DNA from 3 places in the Bacillus cereus group sp. RP37 genome. Region 3 is predicted to be linked to each of the others. Evidence: a T-box and tRNA genes for the amino acid it is inferred to sense, from the RefSeq annotation. Region 3 holds a T-box; the other regions hold tRNA genes.

Region 1 (3,791 bases), 1.7 Mb from region 3:
ATTGAATTTTGGTACAGTTTGTACAGGATAGGCGGGAGCCATTGAAACCGGAGCGCTAGCTTCGGTGGAGGCGCTGGTGGGATACCGCCCTGACTGTATTGAAATTCTAACCTACGGGTCTTATCGACCCGGGAGACAGTGTCAGGTGGGCAGTTTGACTGGGGCGGTCGCCTCCTAAAGTGTAACGGAGGCGCCCAAAGGTTCCCTCAGAATGGTTGGAAATCATTCGTAGAGTGCAAAGGCATAAGGGAGCTTGACTGCGAGACCTACAAGTCGAGCAGGGACGAAAGTCGGGCTTAGTGATCCGGTGGTTCCGCATGGAAGGGCCATCGCTCAACGGATAAAAGCTACCCCGGGGATAACAGGCTTATCTCCCCCAAGAGTCCACATCGACGGGGAGGTTTGGCACCTCGATGTCGGCTCATCGCATCCTGGGGCTGTAGTCGGTCCCAAGGGTTGGGCTGTTCGCCCATTAAAGCGGTACGCGAGCTGGGTTCAGAACGTCGTGAGACAGTTCGGTCCCTATCCGTCGTGGGCGTAGGAAATTTGAGAGGAGCTGTCCTTAGTACGAGAGGACCGGGATGGACGCACCGCTGGTGTACCAGTTGTTCTGCCAAGGGCATAGCTGGGTAGCTATGTGCGGAAGGGATAAGTGCTGAAAGCATCTAAGCATGAAGCCCCCCTCAAGATGAGATTTCCCATAGCGTAAGCTAGTAAGATCCCTGAAAGATGATCAGGTTGATAGGTTCGAGGTGGAAGCATGGTGACATGTGGAGCTGACGAATACTAATAGATCGAGGACTTAACCATATAATATGAAGCAATGTTATCTAGTTTTGAAAGAATATAAAAAAACTTGTTGACTTTAAAAGTAAAATAAGTTAAAATGATTCTTGTCTTAAATGAATACAGTCTGGTAATGATGGCAGAGAGGTCACACCCGTTCCCATACCGAACACGGAAGTTAAGCTCTCTAGCGCCGATGGTAGTTGGGACCTTGTCCCTGTGAGAGTAGGACGTTGCCAGGCAAAATGGAGGATTAGCTCAGCTGGGAGAGCACCTGCCTTACAAGCAGGGGGTCGGCGGTTCGATCCCGTCATCCTCCACCATATATGTCGGAGGGGTAGCGAAGTGGCTAAACGCGGCGGACTGTAAATCCGCTCCTTCGGGTTCGGCAGTTCGAATCTGCCCCCCTCCACCATTCTTAATTAATGGGCTATAGCCAAGCGGTAAGGCAACGGACTTTGACTCCGTCATGCGCTGGTTCGAATCCAGCTAGCCCAGCCATTAAGAGCCATTAGCTCAGTTGGTAGAGCATCTGACTTTTAATCAGAGGGTCGAAGGTTCGAATCCTTCATGGCTCACCATTTTAATCAAATATGCGGGTGTGGCGGAATTGGCAGACGCACTAGACTTAGGATCTAGCGCCTTTGGCGTGGGGGTTCGACTCCCTTCACCCGCACTTTTAATGAAATAACTCAAACATGTCTTGCGGAAGTAGTTCAGTGGTAGAATACAACCTTGCCAAGGTTGGGGTCGCGGGTTCGAATCCCGTCTTCCGCTCCAATTTTCAATATGACATGCCGGGGTGGCGGAACAGGCAGACGCACAGGACTTAAAATCCTGCGGTGGGTGACCACCGTGCGGGTTCGACCCCCGCCCTCGGCACCATATGCGCCCGTAGCTCAATTGGATAGAGCGTTTGACTACGGATCAAGAGGTTAGGGGTTCGACTCCTCTCGGGCGCGCTTTTATTAACGGGAAGTGGCTCAGCTTGGTAGAGCACCTGGTTTGGGACCAGGGGGTCGCAGGTTCAAATCCTGTCTTCCCGATATTCCCAAAAACATGGGGCCTTAGCTCAGCTGGGAGAGCGCCTGCCTTGCACGCAGGAGGTCAGCGGTTCGATCCCGCTAGGCTCCACTTTATTTATTATATGTCTCGGAGGTATACCCAAGTTCGGCTGAAGGGATCGGTCTTGAAAACCGACAGGCGGTGAGAATCGCGCGGGGGTTCGAATCCCTCTACCTCCTCCATTTTCTTTTTAAATGGTTTAGATACATATAATAATAAAATTTTATTTTTTCCTTCATGGAGGTATACCCAAGTTCGGCTGAAGGGATCGGTCTTGAAAACCGACAGGCGGCGAGAGTCGCGCGGGGGTTCGAATCCCTCTACCTCCTCCATTTTTTAAAAAACATTATATTGTCGCGGGGTGGAGCAGCACGGTAGCTCGTCGGGCTCATAACCCGAAGGTCGCAGGTTCAAATCCTGTCCCCGCAACCAAATGGTCCCGTGGTGTAGTGGTTAACATGCCTGCCTGTCACGCAGGAGATCGCCGGTTCGACCCCGGTCGGGACCGCCATTTATGTTGGCTCGGTAGCTCAGTCGGTAGAGCAGAGGACTGAAAATCCTCGTGTCGGCGGTTCGATTCCGTCCCGAGCCACCATTTTTTTTATGCCGGCTTAGCTCAATTGGTAGAGCAACTGACTTGTAATCAGTAGGTTGGGGGTTCAAGTCCTCTAGCCGGCATCCTTTAGGGGCATAGTTTAAAGGTAGAACTGAGGTCTCCAAAACCTCCAGTGTGGGTTCGATTCCTACTGCCCCTGTAAAAGTATATGGGCCTATAGCTCAGCTGGTTAGAGCGCACGCCTGATAAGCGTGAGGTCGATGGTTCGAGTCCATTTAGGCCCACCATATATATTATTCCGCAGTAGCTCAGTGGTAGAGCTATCGGCTGTTAACCGATCGGTCGTAGGTTCGAGTCCTACCTGCGGAGCCATGGCCCGTTGGTCAAGTGGTTAAGACACCGCCCTTTCACGGCGGTAACACGGGTTCGAATCCCGTACGGGTCATAAAAAAAAGAGTCAGCAATATGCTGACTCTTTTTTATTGTGCGTTAATCCTCCTTTATCAACTGATTTTCCTGAAATAAATAAAGGAATTTAGGAAAAGCTATGGTATGTATAAAAAGGAGGAGACAAAAATGACACGAGTGAGAGACTGTATGAGTACTCATATTGTACATTGTACACCGCTAGACAATGTATATGAGGCTGCTGTAAAGATGAAAGAAGAATCGATTGGATTGATTCCGGTTGTTGAAAATGAGCAAGTTGTTGGGCTTGTTACGGACCGAGATTTAGTTGTTCGAGGGATTGCTGAGAAACATCCTGGATCTAATAAAATTACAAATGTAATGACAACAAACATTGTTTCAGTTTCTCCAGATGATTCTATTGAAAAAGCCACAGAGTTAATGGCACAGTATCAAATTAGACGATTACCAGTAGTTGAGAGTGGTCAACTCGTTGGGATGCTAGCACTAGGTGATTTAGCTATAAGAGAATCGGCAGATGATCAAGCTGGATTTGCTTTAAGTGAAATCTCGGAGCATACGGAATGAAGAAAGATTTTAATTAGTGGGGTAAGTTACGTATAAAAATCAGATGCATTATTCTAGTATATAGAATTAAACTAATATGTTAGCATGATGTATCTGAGACATTATATAATAAGTATACAGTTAGTAATTTCGACAGTTTATTTAAATTTGTCATTCCTAATTTTAAATAAGAGAAAAAATGATATACTGATAGATATAAGTATTATGAAAGATTTTGAATATAACAATATTCATTGTTAGTGATGTAATAATGGATTAATATTTCCTATGTAGACAAAAGGGAGGGGGAATTATATGAGGGCTGTACAGCGCGATCCAAATTGGAATTTGGTTACAGATACATATATAGAACCAAATAATTTCGCTGAATTATTTTCTTTGCTTGTAC
Region 2 (3,791 bases), 2.3 Mb from region 3:
CCATATAATATGAAGCAATGTTATCTAGTTTTGAAAGAATATAAAAAACTTGTTGACTTTAAAGGTTAAATAAGTTACAATAATTCTTGTCTTAAATGAATAAAGTCTGGTAATGATGGCAGAGAGGTCACACCCGTTCCCATACCGAACACGGAAGTTAAGCTCTCTAGCGCCGATGGTAGTTGGGACCTTGTCCCTGTGAGAGTAGGACGTTGCCAGGCAAATGGAGGATTAGCTCAGCTGGGAGAGCACCTGCCTTACAAGCAGGGGGTCGGCGGTTCGATCCCGTCATCCTCCACCATTTAGCCGACTTAGCTCAATTGGTAGAGCAACTGACTTGTAATCAGTAGGTTGGGGGTTCAAGTCCTCTAGTCGGCACCAGAAAATCATGGCGGTTGTGGCGAAGTGGTTAACGCACCGGATTGTGGCTCCGGCATTCGTGGGTTCGATTCCCATCAGTCGCCCCATTTTTTCTTGAAATAATTAATATGCGGGTGTGGCGGAATTGGCAGACGCACTAGACTTAGGATCTAGCGCCTTTGGCGTGGGGGTTCGACTCCCTTCACCCGCACTTTTAATAAAATAACTCAAACATGTCTTGCGGAAGTAGTTCAGTGGTAGAATACAACCTTGCCAAGGTTGGGGTCGCGGGTTCGAATCCCGTCTTCCGCTCCAATTTTCAATATGACATGCCGGGGTGGCGGAACAGGCAGACGCACAGGACTTAAAATCCTGCGGTGGGTGACCACCGTGCGGGTTCGACCCCCGCCCTCGGCACCATATGCGCCCGTAGCTCAATTGGATAGAGCGTTTGACTACGGATCAAGAGGTTAGGGGTTCGACTCCTCTCGGGCGCGCTTTTATTAACGGGAAGTGGCTCAGCTTGGTAGAGCACCTGGTTTGGGACCAGGGGGTCGCAGGTTCAAATCCTGTCTTCCCGATTTTCCAAAAAACACGGGGCCTTAGCTCAGCTGGGAGAGCGCCTGCCTTGCACGCAGGAGGTCAGCGGTTCGATCCCGCTAGGCTCCACTTTTTTTAATATCATTTATGGCGGTGTAGCTCAGCTGGCTAGAGCGTACGGTTCATACCCGTGAGGTCGGGGGTTCGATCCCCTCCGCCGCTACCATAAAGGACCTTTAGCTCAGCTGGTTAGAGCAGACGGCTCATAACCGTCCGGTCGTAGGTTCGAGTCCTACAAGGTCCACCACTAAAGGTTTATATCTCGGAGGTATACCCAAGTTCGGCTGAAGGGATCGGTCTTGAAAACCGACAGGCGGCGAGAGTCGCGCGGGGGTTCGAATCCCTCTACCTCCTCCATTTTTTCTAAATTAAATATTTTATCATCGCGGGGTGGAGCAGCACGGTAGCTCGTCGGGCTCATAACCCGAAGGTCGCAGGTTCAAATCCTGTCCCCGCAACCAAATGGTCCCGTGGTGTAGTGGTTAACATGCCTGCCTGTCACGCAGGAGATCGCCGGTTCGACCCCGGTCGGGACCGCCATTTTTTACATAAAGGCTCGGTAGCTCAGTCGGTAGAGCAGAGGACTGAAAATCCTCGTGTCGGCGGTTCGATTCCGTCCCGAGCCACCATTTTGAAGTCGCAAGCCGACTTAGCTCAATTGGTAGAGCAACTGACTTGTAATCAGTAGGTTGGGGGTTCAAGTCCTCTAGTCGGCACCACTTTCAAAATGAGCCATTAGCTCAGTTGGTAGAGCATCTGACTTTTAATCAGAGGGTCGAAGGTTCGAATCCTTCATGGCTCACCATTTATAATTTAATGCGGGTGTAGTTTAGTGGTAAAACAAGAGCCTTCCAAGCTCTGGTCGAGAGTTCGATTCTCTTCACCCGCTTTTCAATTATGGGCCTATAGCTCAGCTGGTTAGAGCGCACGCCTGATAAGCGTGAGGTCGATGGTTCGAGTCCATTTAGGCCCACCATAATTGTTCCGCAGTAGCTCAGTGGTAGAGCTATCGGCTGTTAACCGATCGGTCGTAGGTTCGAGTCCTACCTGCGGAGCCATATTTATAGAGAAGTACCCAAGTGGCTCAAGGGGCTCCCCTGCTAAGGGAGTAGATCGCGAACGCGGTGCGAGGGTTCGAATCCCTTCTTCTCTGCCAGAACTGGCCCGTTGGTCAAGTGGTTAAGACACCGCCCTTTCACGGCGGTAACACGGGTTCGAATCCCGTACGGGTCATACTAAAAGAGATAGCATAATCTGCTATCTCTTTTTTGTTGTGTAAAAGCGGACTTTGAATCGTCTGCTTTTTTTTTATAGATTTCTTGTATACTTTTTTCTATTCTAATCGTCTAACTAATAGAAAGGAGAGAGCGATGGAGTATGAAAAGATTATTATAAAAACCTCTAAAAGCATTTATAGGTATTTTCTTAAAATAGGGCTAACACCATATGCCCATTAACCTAAGAATTTTATAATGCCCTCAAAATTAGCTTGATGGTGATGGGGTATCGCCATCATTTTGGAAATAAACCACGTTAAGATTATATAAGTTTAATTTCACATGAGCTTTTTTCTTTTTTTGATTACGTTACAGCTCCATCATAAAATATACGAGGTAATTTATTAAAATCATACTGAATTACTTTATCAAAGCTATCCAAATATGCATGTAAAGATTGTGTAATCATAAGATTAACAACTTTTTCTTTGGTATTAAAAATAATAATAGGTTTTTTAAGTGACCAAGTATACCCAACTTCCCACATTGTTCCGGAATCTTGATCATTATATATTGCAAAGGTAATATCACTATGTTGAATTGCATTTACATCAGTAACAAAGTTTTGAAATTGCCATTCATAAGATCCAAAGGGAAATTTACTCATATATTTTCGTGGAGAAAATACATTTAATCCTTTCTTAGATAAAATTATCTCTAATTTTTCTAATAGTGCAATTTGTTCAGGGTTGAAAAATGGCCCGGCTAAATATATATTCATTTATTTGCCCCCCTAATGGTTATAAAAATAATTATTTTTTATTCACTTATATGATTTGTATGTATGTAAACAAGTTTTAATAAGAGTTTTTGGTTTTGAGATAATAAAAGGTATAATTACAAAGTAATTATGCTGTGAAAGTTAAAAATTTTATAATGCTTCCAAAACAAAAATATTGTGTCTTTTATAACAACGAGGTCCATTTTTATGGTTCTGGGGATCGTATTAAATTTTAACTTGATGGCGAGGGGCTAACACCAGCAGATGTAGAAGACATTGTTCAAGACACGATACATAAAGCATTATTGTCTGTACCAAATATGAAAATTACTTATATAAAAACATGGTTATTTCAAGTTGCGATTAATAGACACCGTGATTTATCAAGAAGGCAAAAGCGTAGTGAAGAAATCCCGATTGAATCTGTTCAATTAATTGGATCAAAAGGATTAGATGAACCACTTTTGAGAAAAGAGCTTCAAGTAGAAATACAAAGCATGCTTGGAAAGATGAATCCAATATATAAATATATCCTTTTATTAAAGTATAATTATGAATTTTTATATAAGGAAATAGCAACCATATTAGAGATGAAAGAAGAAAATGTGAGTTGCGCTTGATATATTCAGAAAATCGCCGATATAATTTCAATCACCAAAGAAAACATAAGAAAAATCCTTTCACAATCTAAAGAAAACGCCTCCATTAAAATGGATTCCACACCTATTCCATCAACTTTACACTCTATGTGAAAAAGTTCACAAATAGGTCATAATTTGTGAAGTAATTCACAATAATACGTGCTACAATATGAGTGTAAAGAAGTTAAACAA
Region 3 (3,791 bases):
ATTTTTCAACGCCTACTACATGTATTAATAACGGTATACGTGGGCCGCTAGTCTGATTCATAATGAGCCTATAAATTATAATAAATAATTGTTTTTGATTTTCTTTCATTATTTTTTTATTTTCATGATGGCAAATCGAATACAATTGTTCCATTAAGTTAGAGTAATCTTTATTAGAACGAAGTATTTTACAAACTTCTACTAGCCATTCTTTCTGCCTCTCATCTAATGTGTTGTAAAACTCTGTATTTCTCTCTTGATTTACCGCAATTAATTTTTCAGATTGAAAGTTTCTTATCCAATACTCTGCACGGTTACATATCGCTATCATAGCATCTATTGCATAACTCCTATCTGTTTTTTCTAATATACCTTGTAAAATAGATGAATCAAAATTTAATAGCGGTAACGTTCCAGCAACCTGATTAAACTTTGGATACTCTTTAAACCCACTATCAACTTTAGAGAGTTTAATTGCATCAAATAAATCTTCGTTTTTGAGCGTTTTATTCTCATAACTATCTTTCAATCGTTCATATTCTGTATAATTGCGAATCACATCTTCATCAAGACCGATATGAAAAGCTGCGTTCGGTCTATATTTAGCGAACATAAATAGAATCACTTCTGGTAAATACACTTTCAACAACTCACTAGGTGTAATACTATTCCCTGAAGAACTAGACATTTTTTCATGATTCCCTTTAATTCCAATGAAATCATAAGCAACGTAATGAGGAGCTTCACGATTAAATATTTCCCTTGCAATTTCCTTCGATACATTATAACTACCCGATTCCGATGAATGATCTCTTCCGCCCGGCTCAAAAATAACATCCTCTATCATCCACCTCATCGGCCAATCGATTTTCCAATTCAGTTTCATTTTATTTGTATTTAATACTGATAATTCATTTTGATTTCCACATACACATTCATACTGAACTGTTTTTAATACTTTATCAAAATGTGTAATCGTTGTTGCATCTTTCCCGCATTTCTCACAATATAACGTAACCGGATAAAAGCTCTCTCGCTCTTCTTCACTACACTCTCCAGTTTTAAATCTTATTAATATATCATATATTTCTTTTCTTTTATATAAAGCCTCTAATATGTTTTTGTTATACCTTCCGCTTCTATATTCAGCATGTTGATATATGAATTCCACATCAACCCCAAATACTTGAAGCGATTTCTCAAACTCTTTTTCAAAATGCTCTGCATACGAATTATGACATCCATACGGATCTGGAATATCACAGTATGGCATACCAATATATTTTGCAAAAGATGGATCAATATTTTTAGGAACTTTTCTAAACCTGTCATAATCATCCCATGAGAATATAAAACGAGTCCTTTTCCCTAAATCTTGAAGTGCTCTTACAACAAAATAAGTCGTTATTATTTCGCGAAAGTTCCCGATATGAACAGAACCAGATGGACTGATTCCAGATGCACAAACAAAAGTTTCTTTATTTGGATGTTTTCTAATTAATTCATGTGCTACTTCATACGCCCAATGCATATGTTATTCACCTCAATTATTATTTGTTTTCATATTTTCAAATTTATGCAATAAAAAAACTCCCACCCCCAAGATTATTCATCTTGAGGACGAGAGTTGTTAGCTTCGCGGTACCACCTCAGTTTGTTAATACGTCGCCATATTAACCTCTTCAGGTACGGCAAAATATGCTTATACCCTATCTCTATAACGGGAGAATCCGTCGCACCATCCCTAAACAAATTAGTTCCTTGCGCAGCTCCAAGTCTTTTTTCATTAAGATGTATACTGCTCTTTCTCAGCTACCAGAGCTCTCTGTACGTATCCTTTCTTAACTACTCTTCTCTTCCATGCCATTTTAAATATTATTTTTTTATATGATAATTTATAAAACTTTTATTGTCAAACTTTTCTAAAAAATAGCTATCTAAAAAAATGTTTTATCGCTTCTAATTGAATTTTATGGATACATTCATCACAACAATATGTCCCTTTCGGTTTCTCTTTAAATCGCTTATATTTTTCACTACCTTCGTAAACACGAAATATATTTTTACAAGAAAAGCAAACAATTTCATAAAACATCATATGCATTTTCCTCTCCATGTTTATACATTTTTTTATCTCTTGAGAAAATCAATTTTCTACAGTACAAATCTTAATATCTTCTGACTAAAAGGTTTATCTCTATTCTAATCGAATTATATAAATATCTTATAAAGCGAGGTGAAAATCTTGATTAGTAATATAGAATTAGTTTTAGATGCTTTAGCAAGTTTTGCTAAAGGACCTCGTTAGAATGAAAGTATTGGAGTTGAAATACAATGAATCGTATTAATTACATAAGACAAGAAGAAAAGAAATATCATGACCTTTGCTATGAACAATACAAACTATTTGAAACTGGCTCTTGGCTTTACAAACCGGTTAAAACAGTTATGGACTTAATGGAGTACTTTGAAGGACAAAATAACTTACAAGTACTTGATCTAGGCTCTGGCGTTGGAAGAAATAGCATTCCAATTGCACAAATAATAAAAAATAATAACGGCACTGTTACTTGTGTGGACTTACTGGATTCCGCTTTAACAAAATTACAAATTTATAGTAAAGAACATGATGTTTTTGAAGTTATAAAAACAGAACAAGCAGCAATTGAAAACTACTACATCCAACCTGATATTTTTGATTATATCGTTGCAATATCAAGTTTAGAGCATGTTCAATCAGAAGAAGATTTAAAAAACGTGCTCCATTCTATGAAAAAAGGTACAAAGACTGGTGGTATCAATTGTTTAATTATTAACTCGAACATACAAGAAATTGACTTACATACGAAAGAAGAATTAGATGCTTTAATTGAAATTAACCTTCCAACTGAACATATGATATATCTATTAAAAAGCATTTATAAGGAATGGCAAGAAATAAAAGTTGAAATAAAAGAAATAGCTTATAATATAGTCCGAAACGAAAGACACATTCAATTAAAAACAAATGCTATTACGTTTGTCGTTCAGAAATAATCGTATAATTAAGATGTGACTCTTTCTCTCAAATTCATTTTTATTGTACAAAATTTGTTACTTTATATATTTATTAATCAAAACACAAAAACCATGCTTCAGTATCATTAGAAACATGGTTTTTATTATTGATCATACTAAATTGCTTAGCTATTTAATGAATTCATTAACTGGAAGAAATGTTCAGGTTCATGTGTCTTATTTAATTCATACCATGAATGGAGTGTATCTGGCGCAAATACATCTAATTTTTTCAGTACCTCCACTGCAAATTCCAAAGGAGCTACTCCAGATGCAGTAATAAGATTTTCACCAGACGCTACAGATCCCATTTCATATAAATTTTCCCCTTTATATGTAGGACAAACCATTTTCATATAATCTAAACTATTACTTGTATGCTTTCTAGAATTTAAGTATCCGTAATTTGCAAGGCCTATTGTTGCACCACAAATTGCAGCCACAATAGTACCAATCTTTAAAGCTTCTTCAACTTTTTGCAATATGGGTTTATGTATGTTTTCAGTCCAAGTATTTCCTCCAGGTAAAATCAATAAATCATTACTCTCAAGTACACATTCATCTAGGGAAATATCTGGCTTTACGTTCAAGCCTCCCATTGAAATAACCCTTTCTTTATTTATTCCAACTGTAACTACTTTAAAAGGTGCTAAACCCTTTTTAAAATATCTACCTGTATTAAGTTCAGCAATTAAATGTCCGTATTCCCAATCGGACATCGTATGAAATACATA

What was found. A T-box is a leader RNA that pairs with one kind of tRNA and senses whether it is charged. The one in region 3 lies ahead of lysS (lysine--tRNA ligase), so its partner is inferred to be a tRNA-Lys.
Positions count from the first base shown of each region.
Region 1: it encodes a tRNA-Lys, which carries the amino acid that the T-box ahead of lysS (lysine--tRNA ligase) is inferred to sense. The anticodon was not compared.
Region 2: it encodes a tRNA-Lys, which carries the amino acid that the T-box ahead of lysS (lysine--tRNA ligase) is inferred to sense. The anticodon was not compared.

Region 1 is NZ_JARVHP010000001.1:4,634,462-4,638,252, reverse strand. Features, by position in the region: rRNA gene QCI44_RS24620 (23S ribosomal RNA) at 1-810, shown strand, start outside; rRNA gene rrf (5S ribosomal RNA) at 913-1,028, shown strand; tRNA gene QCI44_RS24610 (tRNA-Val) at 1,034-1,109, shown strand; tRNA gene QCI44_RS24605 (tRNA-Tyr) at 1,118-1,201, shown strand; tRNA gene QCI44_RS24600 (tRNA-Gln) at 1,213-1,287, shown strand; tRNA gene QCI44_RS24595 (tRNA-Lys) at 1,292-1,367, shown strand; tRNA gene QCI44_RS24590 (tRNA-Leu) at 1,382-1,462, shown strand; tRNA gene QCI44_RS24585 (tRNA-Gly) at 1,492-1,566, shown strand; tRNA gene QCI44_RS24580 (tRNA-Leu) at 1,583-1,671, shown strand; tRNA gene QCI44_RS24575 (tRNA-Arg) at 1,675-1,748, shown strand; tRNA gene QCI44_RS24570 (tRNA-Pro) at 1,759-1,832, shown strand; tRNA gene QCI44_RS24565 (tRNA-Ala) at 1,848-1,920, shown strand; tRNA gene QCI44_RS24560 (tRNA-Ser) at 1,941-2,033, shown strand; tRNA gene QCI44_RS24555 (tRNA-Ser) at 2,091-2,183, shown strand; tRNA gene QCI44_RS24550 (tRNA-Met) at 2,207-2,283, shown strand; tRNA gene QCI44_RS24545 (tRNA-Asp) at 2,287-2,362, shown strand; tRNA gene QCI44_RS24540 (tRNA-Phe) at 2,371-2,446, shown strand; tRNA gene QCI44_RS24535 (tRNA-Thr) at 2,457-2,529, shown strand; tRNA gene QCI44_RS24530 (tRNA-Trp) at 2,536-2,606, shown strand; tRNA gene QCI44_RS24525 (tRNA-Ile) at 2,618-2,694, shown strand; tRNA gene QCI44_RS24520 (tRNA-Asn) at 2,705-2,779, shown strand; tRNA gene QCI44_RS24515 (tRNA-Glu) at 2,781-2,852, shown strand; gene QCI44_RS24510 (CBS domain-containing protein) at 2,984-3,403, shown strand; gene QCI44_RS24505 (DUF3965 domain-containing protein) at 3,698-3,791, shown strand, end outside.
Region 2 is NZ_JARVHP010000001.1:567,632-571,422, forward strand. Features, by position in the region: rRNA gene QCI44_RS02870 (23S ribosomal RNA) at 1-4, shown strand, start outside; rRNA gene rrf (5S ribosomal RNA) at 106-221, shown strand; tRNA gene QCI44_RS02880 (tRNA-Val) at 226-301, shown strand; tRNA gene QCI44_RS02885 (tRNA-Thr) at 306-381, shown strand; tRNA gene QCI44_RS02890 (tRNA-His) at 392-467, shown strand; tRNA gene QCI44_RS02895 (tRNA-Leu) at 491-571, shown strand; tRNA gene QCI44_RS02900 (tRNA-Gly) at 601-675, shown strand; tRNA gene QCI44_RS02905 (tRNA-Leu) at 692-780, shown strand; tRNA gene QCI44_RS02910 (tRNA-Arg) at 784-857, shown strand; tRNA gene QCI44_RS02915 (tRNA-Pro) at 868-941, shown strand; tRNA gene QCI44_RS02920 (tRNA-Ala) at 957-1,029, shown strand; tRNA gene QCI44_RS02925 (tRNA-Met) at 1,050-1,126, shown strand; tRNA gene QCI44_RS02930 (tRNA-Ile) at 1,131-1,207, shown strand; tRNA gene QCI44_RS02935 (tRNA-Ser) at 1,225-1,317, shown strand; tRNA gene QCI44_RS02940 (tRNA-Met) at 1,345-1,421, shown strand; tRNA gene QCI44_RS02945 (tRNA-Asp) at 1,425-1,500, shown strand; tRNA gene QCI44_RS02950 (tRNA-Phe) at 1,514-1,589, shown strand; tRNA gene QCI44_RS02955 (tRNA-Thr) at 1,604-1,679, shown strand; tRNA gene QCI44_RS02960 (tRNA-Lys) at 1,690-1,765, shown strand; tRNA gene QCI44_RS02965 (tRNA-Gly) at 1,779-1,849, shown strand; tRNA gene QCI44_RS02970 (tRNA-Ile) at 1,860-1,936, shown strand; tRNA gene QCI44_RS02975 (tRNA-Asn) at 1,944-2,018, shown strand; tRNA gene QCI44_RS02980 (tRNA-Ser) at 2,026-2,116, shown strand; tRNA gene QCI44_RS02985 (tRNA-Glu) at 2,122-2,193, shown strand; gene QCI44_RS02990 (nucleoside 2-deoxyribosyltransferase) at 2,542-2,958, opposite strand; partial or broken gene QCI44_RS02995 (RNA polymerase sigma factor) at 3,228-3,578, shown strand.
Region 3 is NZ_JARVHP010000001.1:2,908,077-2,911,867, forward strand. Features, by position in the region: gene lysS (lysine--tRNA ligase) at 1-1,531, opposite strand, end outside; T-box leader at 1,614-1,870, opposite strand; gene QCI44_RS15575 (DUF2197 domain-containing protein) at 1,934-2,104, opposite strand; gene QCI44_RS15580 (class I SAM-dependent methyltransferase) at 2,335-3,036, shown strand; gene QCI44_RS15585 (type 1 glutamine amidotransferase family protein) at 3,183-3,791, opposite strand, start outside.